2 regions of the Achromobacter sp. ISS7 genome follow, and region 1 is predicted to be linked to the other one. Evidence: predicted binding sites of a transcription regulator. Region 1 holds the regulator's gene; the other holds the start of a gene.

Region 1 (5,521 bases):
GCGCCTCGAAGGCCTGCTCACGCAGCTGGAAACCGAAATCGACATCCTCCAGGTCGAGAAGCGGATCCGCGGCCGCGTGAAGAAGCAGATGGAAAAGAGCCAGCGCGACTACTACCTGAATGAGCAGGTCAAGGCCATTCAGAAGGAGTTGGGCGAGGGCGAAGAGGGCGCCGACATCGAGGAGCTCGAAAAGAAGATCATCGCCGCGCACATGCCCAAGGAGGCACGCAAGAAGGCCGATGCCGAGCTCAAGAAGCTCAAGCTCATGTCGCCCATGTCGGCCGAAGCCACCGTGGTGCGCAACTACATCGATACGCTCATCAACCTCCCCTGGAGGAAGAAGAGCAAGATCAACAACTCCATCTCCAACGCCGAGACCGTGCTCGACAACGACCACTACGGCCTGGAGAAGGTGAAGGAACGCATCCTCGAATATCTCGCGGTGCAGCAGCGCGTCGACAAGGTCAAGGCGCCGATCCTGTGCCTGGTCGGTCCTCCGGGGGTCGGCAAGACCTCGCTGGGCCAGTCCATCGCCAAGGCCACGAACCGCAAGTTCGTGCGCATGGCCCTGGGCGGCGTGCGCGACGAAGCCGAGATCCGCGGCCACCGTCGTACGTACATCGGCTCGATGCCCGGCAAGATCGTCCAGAACATGTCGAAGGTCGGCGTGCGCAATCCCCTGTTCCTGCTCGATGAAATCGACAAGCTGGGCATGGATTTCCGCGGCGATCCCTCGTCGGCGCTGCTCGAAGTGCTGGACCCGGAACAGAACCACACGTTCCAGGACCACTACATCGAAGTCGACTTCGACCTGTCGGACGTCATGTTCGTGGCCACCAGCAACACGCTGAACATTCCGCCGGCCCTACTGGACCGGATGGAAGTGATCCGCCTGTCGGGCTACACCGAGGAAGAAAAGATCCACATCGCCCGCGACCATCTGCTGCCCAAGCTGATGAAGAACAACGGCGTCAAGGATACCGAGCTGACCGTCGATGACAGCGCGCTGCGCGACATCGTGCGCTACTACACCCGCGAAGCCGGTGTGCGCGCGCTCGAACGCGAAGTGGGCAAGATCTGCCGCAAGGTGATCAAGCAGTTGCTGACCCAGAGTGATCGCGCCAAGGCCGAAGGCAAGACCTTCGAACTCAAGCCGGTCAATGTCACGGGCGACAACCTCAGCGATTACCTCGGCGTGCGCCGCTACACCTTCGGCATGGCCGAAAAGGAAAACCAGATCGGTCAGGTGACCGGCTTGGCCTGGACGGAAGTCGGCGGCGACTTGCTCACGATCGAAGTGGCGGACATGCCCGGCAAGGGCGTGATCCAACGCACCGGCTCGCTCGGCGACGTGATGAAGGAATCGGTCGAGGCGGCCCGCACGGTGGTGCGCTCGCGGGCGCGTCGCCTGGGCTTTGCCGACAGCGTGTTCGAGAAGCACGACATGCACGTGCACGTGCCGGAAGGCGCGACGCCCAAGGACGGTCCGTCCGCCGGTATCGCGATCACCACGGCCATGGTGTCGGCCCTGTCGCGCATCCCGGTGCGCGCCGACGTCGCCATGACCGGCGAGATCACGCTGCGTGGCGAAGTCCTGCCGATCGGCGGCCTGAAGGAAAAGCTGCTGGCCGCCCACCGCGGTGGCATCAAGACGGTCTTGATCCCGGAAGAAAACGTCAAGGATTTGGCGGAGATCCCGGACAACGTCAAGAACCATCTCGAGATCGTGCCGGTCCGCTGGATCGACAAGGTGCTGGAACTGGCCCTGGAACGCCTGCCGGAGCCGCTGGCTGAAGACGAAGCGGTCAAGGAACCGCTGGTCGCCAAGCCGGCGGAACCGGGCTCGACGGATCCGGTGCTCAAGCACTGATGCCTGGCCCGAGGCGCCCCGCAAGGGGCGGCCTTCAAAAAGAAACCCCGCTTGCGCGGGGTTTCTTTTTTTGGCGCGGCGATCGAACCGGCGCCGGAACAAGCGGGGAAATCAGTGCAGCGTGTGCGGCCGGATCAGCCCGACCGCGATGCCTTCCAGCGCGAATTCCTGGTCGGCTTCGACCACGATGACATTGAAATCGGGGTTCTCGGGCAGCAGTTCGATGCGGCCGTTCTGGCGCTGCAGGCGCTTGACGGTGACGTCGTCGCCCAGCCGCGCCACCACGATCTGGCCATTGCGGGCCTCGGACGCCTTCTTGACGGCCAGCAGGTCGCCTTCGAGGATGCCGGCGTCGCGCATGCTCATGCCGCGTACCTTGAGCAGGTAGTCGGGGGTCTGCGCGAACAGGCTGGTATCGACGCCGATCTCGCGTTCGACGTGCTCGGCCGCCAGGATCGGGCTGCCAGCGGCCACCCGGCCCACCAGCGGCAGCAGCAGCTGCGCCAGGCCGGGCAGGGGCAGCGGCGCCTGGGTCTGGGCGGGCGAGGCGTCCTTCAGGCGGATGCCGCGCGAGGCGCCGGCGGTGAGCTCGATGGCGCCCTTGCGGGCCAGCGCCTTCAGATGGTCTTCGGCCGCGTTGGGCGAGCGGAATCCGAGGGCCTGGGCGATCTCGGCGCGGGTGGGCGGAAAGCCGGTGCGCGCGACGGTTTGCCGGATGAGGTCCAGGATTTGCTGTTGACGATCAGTGAGTTTGCTGGCCATGGCGATGATCCGTTGGTGAGTCGGACTGTACATATATACAGCGGCATTCTGGGGGACATAACGCAAAAAAGCAAGCGCGGATCGGGCGCGGCCACCAAGCGGGCAATAAAAACGGGACCCGAAGGTCCCGTTTGGGGTTGGCGCAGGCCGGCGGGGCGCTTTACAGCACCGCGGCGATGCCCTTGGCCACCTGGTCGATGTTGCCGCTGTTGAGCGCGGCGACGCAGATGCGGCCGCTGGAGACGGCGTAGACGCCATGCTCTTCGCGCAGGCGGTCGACCTGGGCCGAGGTCAGGCCGGAGTACGAGAACATGCCGCGCTGCTCCAGCACGAAGCTGAAGTCCTGCTTGCCGCCGTGTTCCTTGATCTTCTCGACCAGCTGCTTGCGCATCAGGCGGATGCGGTCGCGCATGGCGCCGAGTTCTTCTTCCCACATGGCGAACAGCTCGGGCGAGTTCAGCACCGTGGAGACGATCGTGCCGCCGTGGGTGGGCGGGTTGGAATAGTTGGTGCGGATGACGCGCTTGAGCTGGCTCAGCACGCGGACGGCTTCGTCCTTGCTGCCGGAGACGACGGTCAGGGCGCCGACGCGCTCGCCGTACAGCGAGAACGACTTCGAGAACGACGAGCTGATGAACATGGTCAGGTCGAGGTCGGCGAACAGGCGCACGACGGCGGCGTCCTCACGCAGGCCTTCGCCGAAGCCCTGGTAGGCGATGTCCAGGAACGGCACCAGCTTGTTTTCCTTGACGACCGCGGCGATCTGCTTCCATTGGTCGAAGGTCGGGTCGACGCCGGTCGGGTTGTGGCAGCAGGCGTGCAGCACGACCACGGTGTTGGCCGGCGCGGCCTTCAAGGCGGCCAGCATGCCGTCGAAGTTCAGGCCGCGGGTGGCGGCGTCGTAGTAGGCGTAGGTGCCGACTTCGAAACCGGCGCGTTCGAACAGCGCGCGGTGGTTTTCCCAGCTGGGATCGCTGATCAGGACCTTGGAGGTCGGCAGCAGCTGGCGCAGGAAGTCGGCGCCGATCTTGAGCGCGCCGGTGCCGCCCAGGGCCTGGGTGGTCAGGACGCGGCCGGCGGCGACCAGCGGGGAATCCTTGCCGATCAGCAGGGCTTGCGCGCCCTGGTTGTAGCCGGCGATGCCTTCGATCGGCAGGTAGCCGCGGGCGGCGGCGGCCTCGATGCGGGCGATTTCCGCCTTGCGCACGGCGCCCAGCAGGGGAATGCGACCCTGGTCGTCGTAGTACACGCCCACGCCCAGATTGACTTTACCGGGGCGGGTATCCGCGTTGTATTGTTCGTTCAGACCAAGAATGGGGTCGCGCGGCGCGAGTTCGACGGAATCGAAAAGGGTGCTCATGGGACTCTGCTGAGGGTGAGTGGACGCAGTCGGAAGTGCTGTGGATAATGGGGGGTTTACCCTGGGAACAGTCTAGCATGCCTAAGAGCGCAATAGACCCGAGCGCGGCGGGTGCCGCAGCCGTTGGCTCCGTCACCGACGGGGCGGCCGATACGGCCGCTGGCGCTGCCGTGGCGGCCCCAGGCGCGGGGTTCGTCGATTACCCCGACAGCCCGTTCCACCTGTATCAACCGTATCCGCCCGCCGGCGACCAGCCGGGCGCCATCGACGGGCTGATCCAGGGCGTGCAGGACGGCCTGATGTACCAGACCCTGCTGGGCGTGACCGGCTCGGGCAAGACCTACACCATGGCCAACGTCATCGCCCAGTTGGGACGGCCGGCGCTGGTGCTGGCGCCCAACAAGACGCTGGCGGCGCAGCTGTACGCGGAAATGCGCGAGTTCTTCCCCAAGAACGCGGTGGAATACTTCGTCTCGTACTACGACTATTACCAGCCCGAGGCCTACGTGCCGACGCGCGACCTGTTCATCGAAAAGGACTCGTCGATCAACGAGCACATCGAGCAGATGCGCCTGTCGGCCACCAAGAGCCTGCTGGAACGCCGCGACACCATCATCGTCGGCACGGTGTCGTGTATCTACGGTATCGGCAATCCGGGCGATTACCACGCGATGGTGCTGATCCTGCGCGCCGGCGACCAGATCTCGCGGCGCGAGATCCTGGCGCGGCTGGTGGCCATGCAGTACACCCGCAACGACGCCGAATTCACGCGCGGCGTGTTCCGCGTGCGCGGCGAGACCATCGACATCTTCCCGGCGGAAAGCGCCGAGCTGGCGCTGCGCCTGACGCTGTTCGATGACGAAATCGAAAGCCTCGAGCTGTTCGATCCGCTGACCGGCCGCATCCGCCAGAAGCTGCCGCGCTTCACCGTCTACCCCGGCTCGCACTACGTGACGCCGCGCGACACGGTGCTGCGCGCCATCGAGACCATCAAGGAAGAACTGCGCGAGCGCACCAAGCGCTTCATCGATGACGGGCACCTGGTCGAGGCCCAGCGCCTGGAGCAGCGCACCCGCTTCGACCTGGAAATGCTGCAGGAACTGGGTTTCTGCAAGGGCATCGAGAACTACTCGCGCCATCTGTCGGGCGCCGCGCCCGGCGAGCCGCCGCCCACGCTGATCGACTACCTGCCGGGCGACGCGCTGATGTTCATCGACGAGAGCCACGTCACCATCGGCCAGCTCAGCGCCATGTATCGCGGCGACCGCTCGCGCAAGGAAACCCTGGTGCAGTACGGTTTTCGCCTGCCGTCGGCGTTGGACAACCGGCCGCTCAAGCTCGAGGAGTTCGAGGCCCGCATGCGCCAGTGCGTGTTCGTTTCGGCCACGCCCGCGGCCTATGAAAAGGAACATGCCGACAACGTGGTCGAGCAGGTGGTGCGGCCCACCGGCCTGGTCGACCCGATCGTCGAGGTGCTGCCGGCCCGCACGCAGGTCGACGACCTGCTGGGGCAGATCAAGGTGCGCACG
Region 2 (5,521 bases), 2.5 Mb from region 1:
AGCCCCGTGAAACGGGCATAGGCGGCACGCGCGCGCTGCGCCGCGCGGCGCAGCGGGGTCAGGGAAACGGCGGCGAGATCATCCGGCAGGACGGAGAGTTGAGCGGTGTTCATGAGGAACTCCTAGTAACGCGGTCAAGAACCGCGGCAACGCGCCGCGGCGGCAACCCACGGCCGGGCCGTGGGTCAATCGAACAACGACAATTGCCCGGCAACCATGGCGCGCAATTGGCGCGCGCCGCGCCCGTAGGCGCCGGCAACCGGCAAGGCACTGGCAAAAGGGACCCCTGAAGACGCTTTCGCGCCAGCCGGGGATGGGAAAGCGGGGGCGCCGGCGGCGGCCGGCGAGAACAAGGCGGCGGAACCACCGGCGGGCGCCGGCGGCTGGAAACGGTCGCAGTCGAGCGCCAGCCGGTGGCGGTTCAGGCCGAGCTTGCGGGTGGCCACGGCGAAGCGCTGGCGCAGCAGGTCGGCCCAGATGCCGGTGCCGCGCATGCGCGAACCGAAGTTGGGATCGTTGCGGCGGCCGTTGCGCAGGTCTTCGATGCGATGGAGCACGCGCTGGGCGCGATCCGGGTAGTGGGCGTTGAGCCAGTCCTCGAACAGGGTTTTGACTTCCCAGGGCAGGCGGATGACGGTGTAGCTGGCGTAGTGCGCGCCCGCCGCCTTGGATTCCTGCAGGATGTGTTCCATGGCGTCATCGTTGATGAACGGGATCACGGGCGCCACCAGCACGCCGACCGGCACCCCGGCGGCGGTCAGGTTGCGCACGGCTTCCAGGCGGCGCCAGGGGGCCGCCGCGCGCGGCTCGAGCGTGCGGGCCATGTCGGCGTCCAGCGTGGTGATGCTCATGTAGACCACCACCAGCTTGTGCTCGGCCAGCGCGGCCAGCAGGTCGAGGTCGCGGGCGACCAGGGCGTTCTTGGTGACGATGGTGACCGGATGGCGGGTTTCGAGCATCAGCTCGAGCATGCCGCGCGTCAGGCGCCAGTCGCGCTCGATGGGCTGGTAGGCATCCGTGGCCGAGCCGATATTGATGGGCGACGGCTTGTAGCCGGGGCGGCTGATTTCCGCCCGCAGCGCCTCGACCGCGTTGGCCTTGGCCACCAGCCGTGTCTCGAAATCGAGGCCGGGGGAATAGCCCAGGTAGGAGTGGGTCGGGCGGGCGTAGCAATAGACGCAACCGTGCTCGCAGCCACGATAGGGATTGACGGCCACGTCGAAGGGGATGTCGGGCGAATCATTGCGCGACAGGATCTTGCGGGCTTCTTCGGCCGTGACGGTGGTCTTGGGGGCGGCGGGCGCCCGGCGGACGTCGGGCAGGATGGGGATGACGGAAGTATTGGGGACAGCGTCAACGAAATCAGCCGGGAGGCCCGACGTGGACCAGCCATCGTCGACCTGCTGGCGGTCATCTTTCTGGAAGCGATGCCGAACATTAGTAACCGCACCCCGACCGCGCAAGGCGGCGGGGGCGGCAGCCGGGGACCCAGAACCGGCGGGAAAAGAATGATCGGTGCGTGCCATGAAAACTACTGTACAAAAACACAGTGGTTTTGACAAGCACCAAAAGCCTTTTCGTAAGACAGCCCCACTTTACCGCAAGACGAAGACGGCGTCCGGACAATTCGATTTCATGTTGCGATATCGCCCGGAAACCCGCGCCTGCATTGGATTTGGAATAAAAACAACACCTCAGGACCGATGCCGCGCGGGCTTTTTCCGCCCCGACTTGCGGTTTACCGAAGCATGCCCGCCGCCGCGGTCTGATGGGTGGCTTCGTCGATCAGGATGAAGGCGCCGGTGGCGGGCACATCCGTGTATCGATCGACCGCCAACGACTCGCGCGTCGTGAACGCGACGCGACCGATGTCGTTCATGCGCAGCGTGCCCTCGGTGTTCTCCACTTCCTGCAATTCGTGGATGTCGCGATGCGAGAGCACCGCGCGGATCTTCGCCGACGTCAGCCGCGTGCCATGCTTGAGCAGATACTTGCGCGCGGGGTTGAGCGCCTGCGCATCGAGCCAGCACAGCTCCGCCTCGAACTCGCGCGCGACCTGCGCCGGCGCCGCCGCGTGCACGATCACGTCGCCGCGCGACACGTCGACATCGCGGTCCAGCACCAGCGTGACCGAGTCGCCCGCCACCGCTTCATCGAGCGCGCGATCGAACAGCCGCACTTCCTGCACGCGCGCCGTCACGCCCGACGGCTGCACGGTGATCTCGTCGCCGGGACGCAGCACGCCGCTGGCGATGCGGCCGGCGTAGCCGCGGAAGTCATCCTTGCGGCTGCCGTCGTGACGCGCCACCCACTGCACTGGAAAGCGCAGCGGACCCGCGCCGTTGTCGCCGCTCAGTTCCAGCGATTCCAGCAGCGTCAGCAACGGCTGGCCCGAATACCACGGCGTCTTGTCCGACAGCGTCACCACGTTGTCGCCGTTCAGCGCCGACAACGGCAGCGCATCGAAGTGCGCGATGCCGAGCTTGCCCGCCAAATCGGCGTAGGCGTCGCGGATGCGCTCGAACACGGCCGGGTCCCAATCGACCAGGTCCATCTTGTTGACCGCCACCACGATGTGGCGGATGCCCAGCAGCCGCGCGATAGTGCTGTGGCGCTTGGTCTGCGGCAGCAGCTTGCCGTCGGCGGCGCGGGTGGCGTCGATCAGGATCACGGCCACGTCGGCGGTGGACGCGCCGGTGACCATGTTGCGGGTGTACTGCTCGTGGCCGGGCGCGTCGGCGATGATGAACTTGCGCGCCGGGGTCGAGAAATAGCGGTAGGCCACGTCGATGGTGATGCCCTGTTCGCGCTCGGCCTCCAGGCCGTCGGTCAGCAGCGAGAAGTCGATGCCGCCCTCGGCCACGCGCTTGTACTTGGCGCGCGAGATGGCGTCGAGCTGGTCGGCGAACACGCCCTTGCTGTCATACAGCAGGCGGCCGATCAGCGTCGACTTGCCGTCGTCGACCGAGCCCGCGGTGATCAGGCGCAGCACGCCCGTGCCGGCGCCCGAAAGAAAAGAATCGTTTACTGCGTTCATATGCGTCCCCTGTCGGCCGGCCTGGCGCCGGCCACTCGTGCGATCAGAAATAGCCTTCCTTCTTGCGGCGCTCCATCGAGGCCTCGGAAGTCTGGTCGTCCATGCGCGTGGCGCCGCGCTCGGTGATGTCGGTCACCGCGGTCTCGGCGATGATGGCGGCCGTATCGGTGGCGTCGGAGGCTACCGGGCAGGTGCAGGAAATGTCGCCCACGGTGCGGAAGCGCACCGACAGGCGCTCGACCGTGTCGCCGTCCTGCGGCGGCGTCAGGCGCGTGACCGGCACCAGCAGGCCCTTGCGGCGCACCACCTCGCGCTCGTGGCTGAAGTAGATCGACGGCAGCGCCAGCTGCTCGCGCTGGATGTACTGCCAGACATCCAGCTCGGTCCAGTTGGAGATCGGAAACACCCGCATGTTCTCGCCGCGGTGCACCTTGGTGTTGAACAGGTTCCACAGTTCGGGACGCTGGGCCTTGGGGTCCCACTGGCCGAACTCGTCGCGGAACGAGAAGATGCGCTCCTTGGCGCGCGCTTTTTCCTCGTCGCGCCGGGCGCCGCCGATGCAGGCGTCGAAGCCGAATTCCTCGATCGCCTCCAGCAGCGTCACCGCCTGCGCGGCGTTGCGCGAGTCGGTCTCGCGCCGCAGCACCACGCTGCCGCGCTTGATCGAGTCTTCGACGCTGCGCACGATCAGCGTCTCGCCCAGCTCGGCCGCGCGGGCGTCGCGAAAGGCGATCACCTCGTCGAAGTTGTGGCCGGTGTCGATGTGCATCAGCGGGAACGGAAAGCGTCCCGGACGGAAGGCCTTTTCGGCCAGGCGCAGCAGCACCACCGAATCCTTGCCGCCCGAGAACAGCAGCACGGGTTTTTCGCTTTCGGCCGCCACCTCGCGCATGATGAAAATGGCTTCCGATTCCAGCCAGTCCAGGTGGCTGCGTTGGATCACTGCGGACATTGGTATTCCCCTAAAACGAATTCTTGAGACGTGACGGGTGTCAGGCGCGCGTGGTTTCCGCGACGATGCCGATGACCCGGTTGCCTGCATGCAGGCCGCATTCCTTGGAGTCCGACGACTCCCACCACCAGCGCCCGGCCCGCAGGTCTTCGCCCGGGCGAATGGCGCGGGTACAGGGCTCGCAACCAATCGACGGATAGCCCTGGTCGTGCAGCGGGTTGTACGGGATGCCGAGGGCGCGGATCACGCTCCAGACATCCTCCTCGCTCCACTCGGCCAGCGGGTTGAACTTGTACAGGCCGAAGGTCGGATCGTGCTCTTCCAGGTGCAGCTCGCCCCGGGTGGTCGATTGCGCCCGCCGCTGGCCGGTGATCCAGGCGCCGCGTCCGGCCAGCGCGCGCTTGAGCGGTTCGACCTTGCGGATCTGGCAACAGGCCTTGCGCAGCTCGACGCTTTCGTAGAAGGCATAGGCGCCGTGCTCGGCCACGTGGCGCTCGACCGCGCCGGCCTCGGGCCGGTACACGGTGACTTCGCGTCCGTAGCGCTCGCGCACCGCGTCCAGCACGCCCAGGGTTTCGGCGTGCAGCCGGCCGGTGTCGAGCGTGAACACCTCCAGGTCCAGGCCGGTGCCGTAGATGGCGTGCGTCAGCACCATGTCCTCGGCCGCCAGGGACGAGGCCAGCGCGGCGTCGGGATAGCGCTGGCGCGCGTCCGCCAGGCGCGCGACCAGTTCGTGCCAGCGCGCCGCGAGGGCCGGCTCCAGGCCGGCGGCGAGATCGGCGGCCGTCATGCCTGCACCGCGAAGACACGCGCCCGGCGCGGGCGGGCCAGCAGGATGTCGCCATCGCGCAGCGCCAGCTCGCGATACAGGTGCTCGGGCACCTCGGCTTCGATCACGGCGTCGGAATCCTCGCTGGCCAGTTCCAGGTACGCGCTGGGTCCGGCCAGATAGGCATGGGACAGGCGCACCGGGATGCCCGCGCCGCCCTCTCGATAGCGCTCGATGTCGAATTCGTGCGGCCGCACATAGGCGGTGGCGCGCTGCGACTCGGCCTGCGCCAGCTCGGGCGCCGGCAACGACAGGCCCGCCCCTTCCCAGACGCCGCGGGTGGCCACGCCCAGCAACTGGTTGACGTCGCCCAGGAAGCCATAGACGAACGGCGTGGCCGGCCCTTCCCAGACCTCGCGCGGCGTGCCGACCTGTTCGATCCTGCCGGCATTCATCAGCACCACGCGGTCGGCCACTTCCAACGCCTCTTCCTGGTCATGGGTGACGAACACGCTGGCTACATTCAGCTCGTCATGCAGGCGGCGCAGCCAGCGCCGCAGTTCCTTGCGCACCTTGGCGTCGAGCGCGCCGAACGGCTCGTCCAGCAACAGCACGCGCGGCTCCACCGCCAGCGCGCGCGCCAGGGCGATGCGCTGACGCTGGCCGCCCGACAGCTGCGCCGGATAGCGATCCGCCAGCCAGTCCAGCTGCACCAGGTTCAGCAGGTCGTGCACCTTGCGCCGGATCAGGTCTTCGGACGGCC

What was found. The regulator LexA, encoded in region 1, represses DNA repair genes until DNA is damaged. The targets are predictions, from matches to a motif close to ACTGTATNNNNATACAGT.
Region 2: a site for LexA is predicted at 1,534-1,551, ahead of AC1HFW_RS01435 (PA0069 family radical SAM protein). Genes of this name have one in related genera too.

Annotation. Positions count from the first base shown of each region.
Region 1 covers NZ_JAWRZD010000001.1:2,793,922-2,799,442, reverse strand. Annotated here, with positions in the region: gene lon (endopeptidase La) at 1-1,870, shown strand, start outside; gene lexA (transcriptional repressor LexA) at 1,982-2,632, opposite strand; gene AC1HFW_RS12495 (amino acid aminotransferase) at 2,793-3,992, opposite strand; gene uvrB (excinuclease ABC subunit UvrB) at 4,163-5,521, shown strand, end outside.
Region 2 covers NZ_JAWRZD010000001.1:333,215-338,735, reverse strand. Annotated here, with positions in the region: gene AC1HFW_RS01440 (hypothetical protein) at 1-113, opposite strand, end outside; gene AC1HFW_RS01435 (PA0069 family radical SAM protein) at 186-1,526, opposite strand; gene AC1HFW_RS01430 (sulfate adenylyltransferase subunit 1) at 1,739-3,037, opposite strand; gene cysD (sulfate adenylyltransferase subunit CysD) at 3,081-3,989, opposite strand; gene AC1HFW_RS01420 (phosphoadenylyl-sulfate reductase) at 4,030-4,779, opposite strand; gene AC1HFW_RS01415 (sulfate/molybdate ABC transporter ATP-binding protein) at 4,776-5,521, opposite strand, start outside.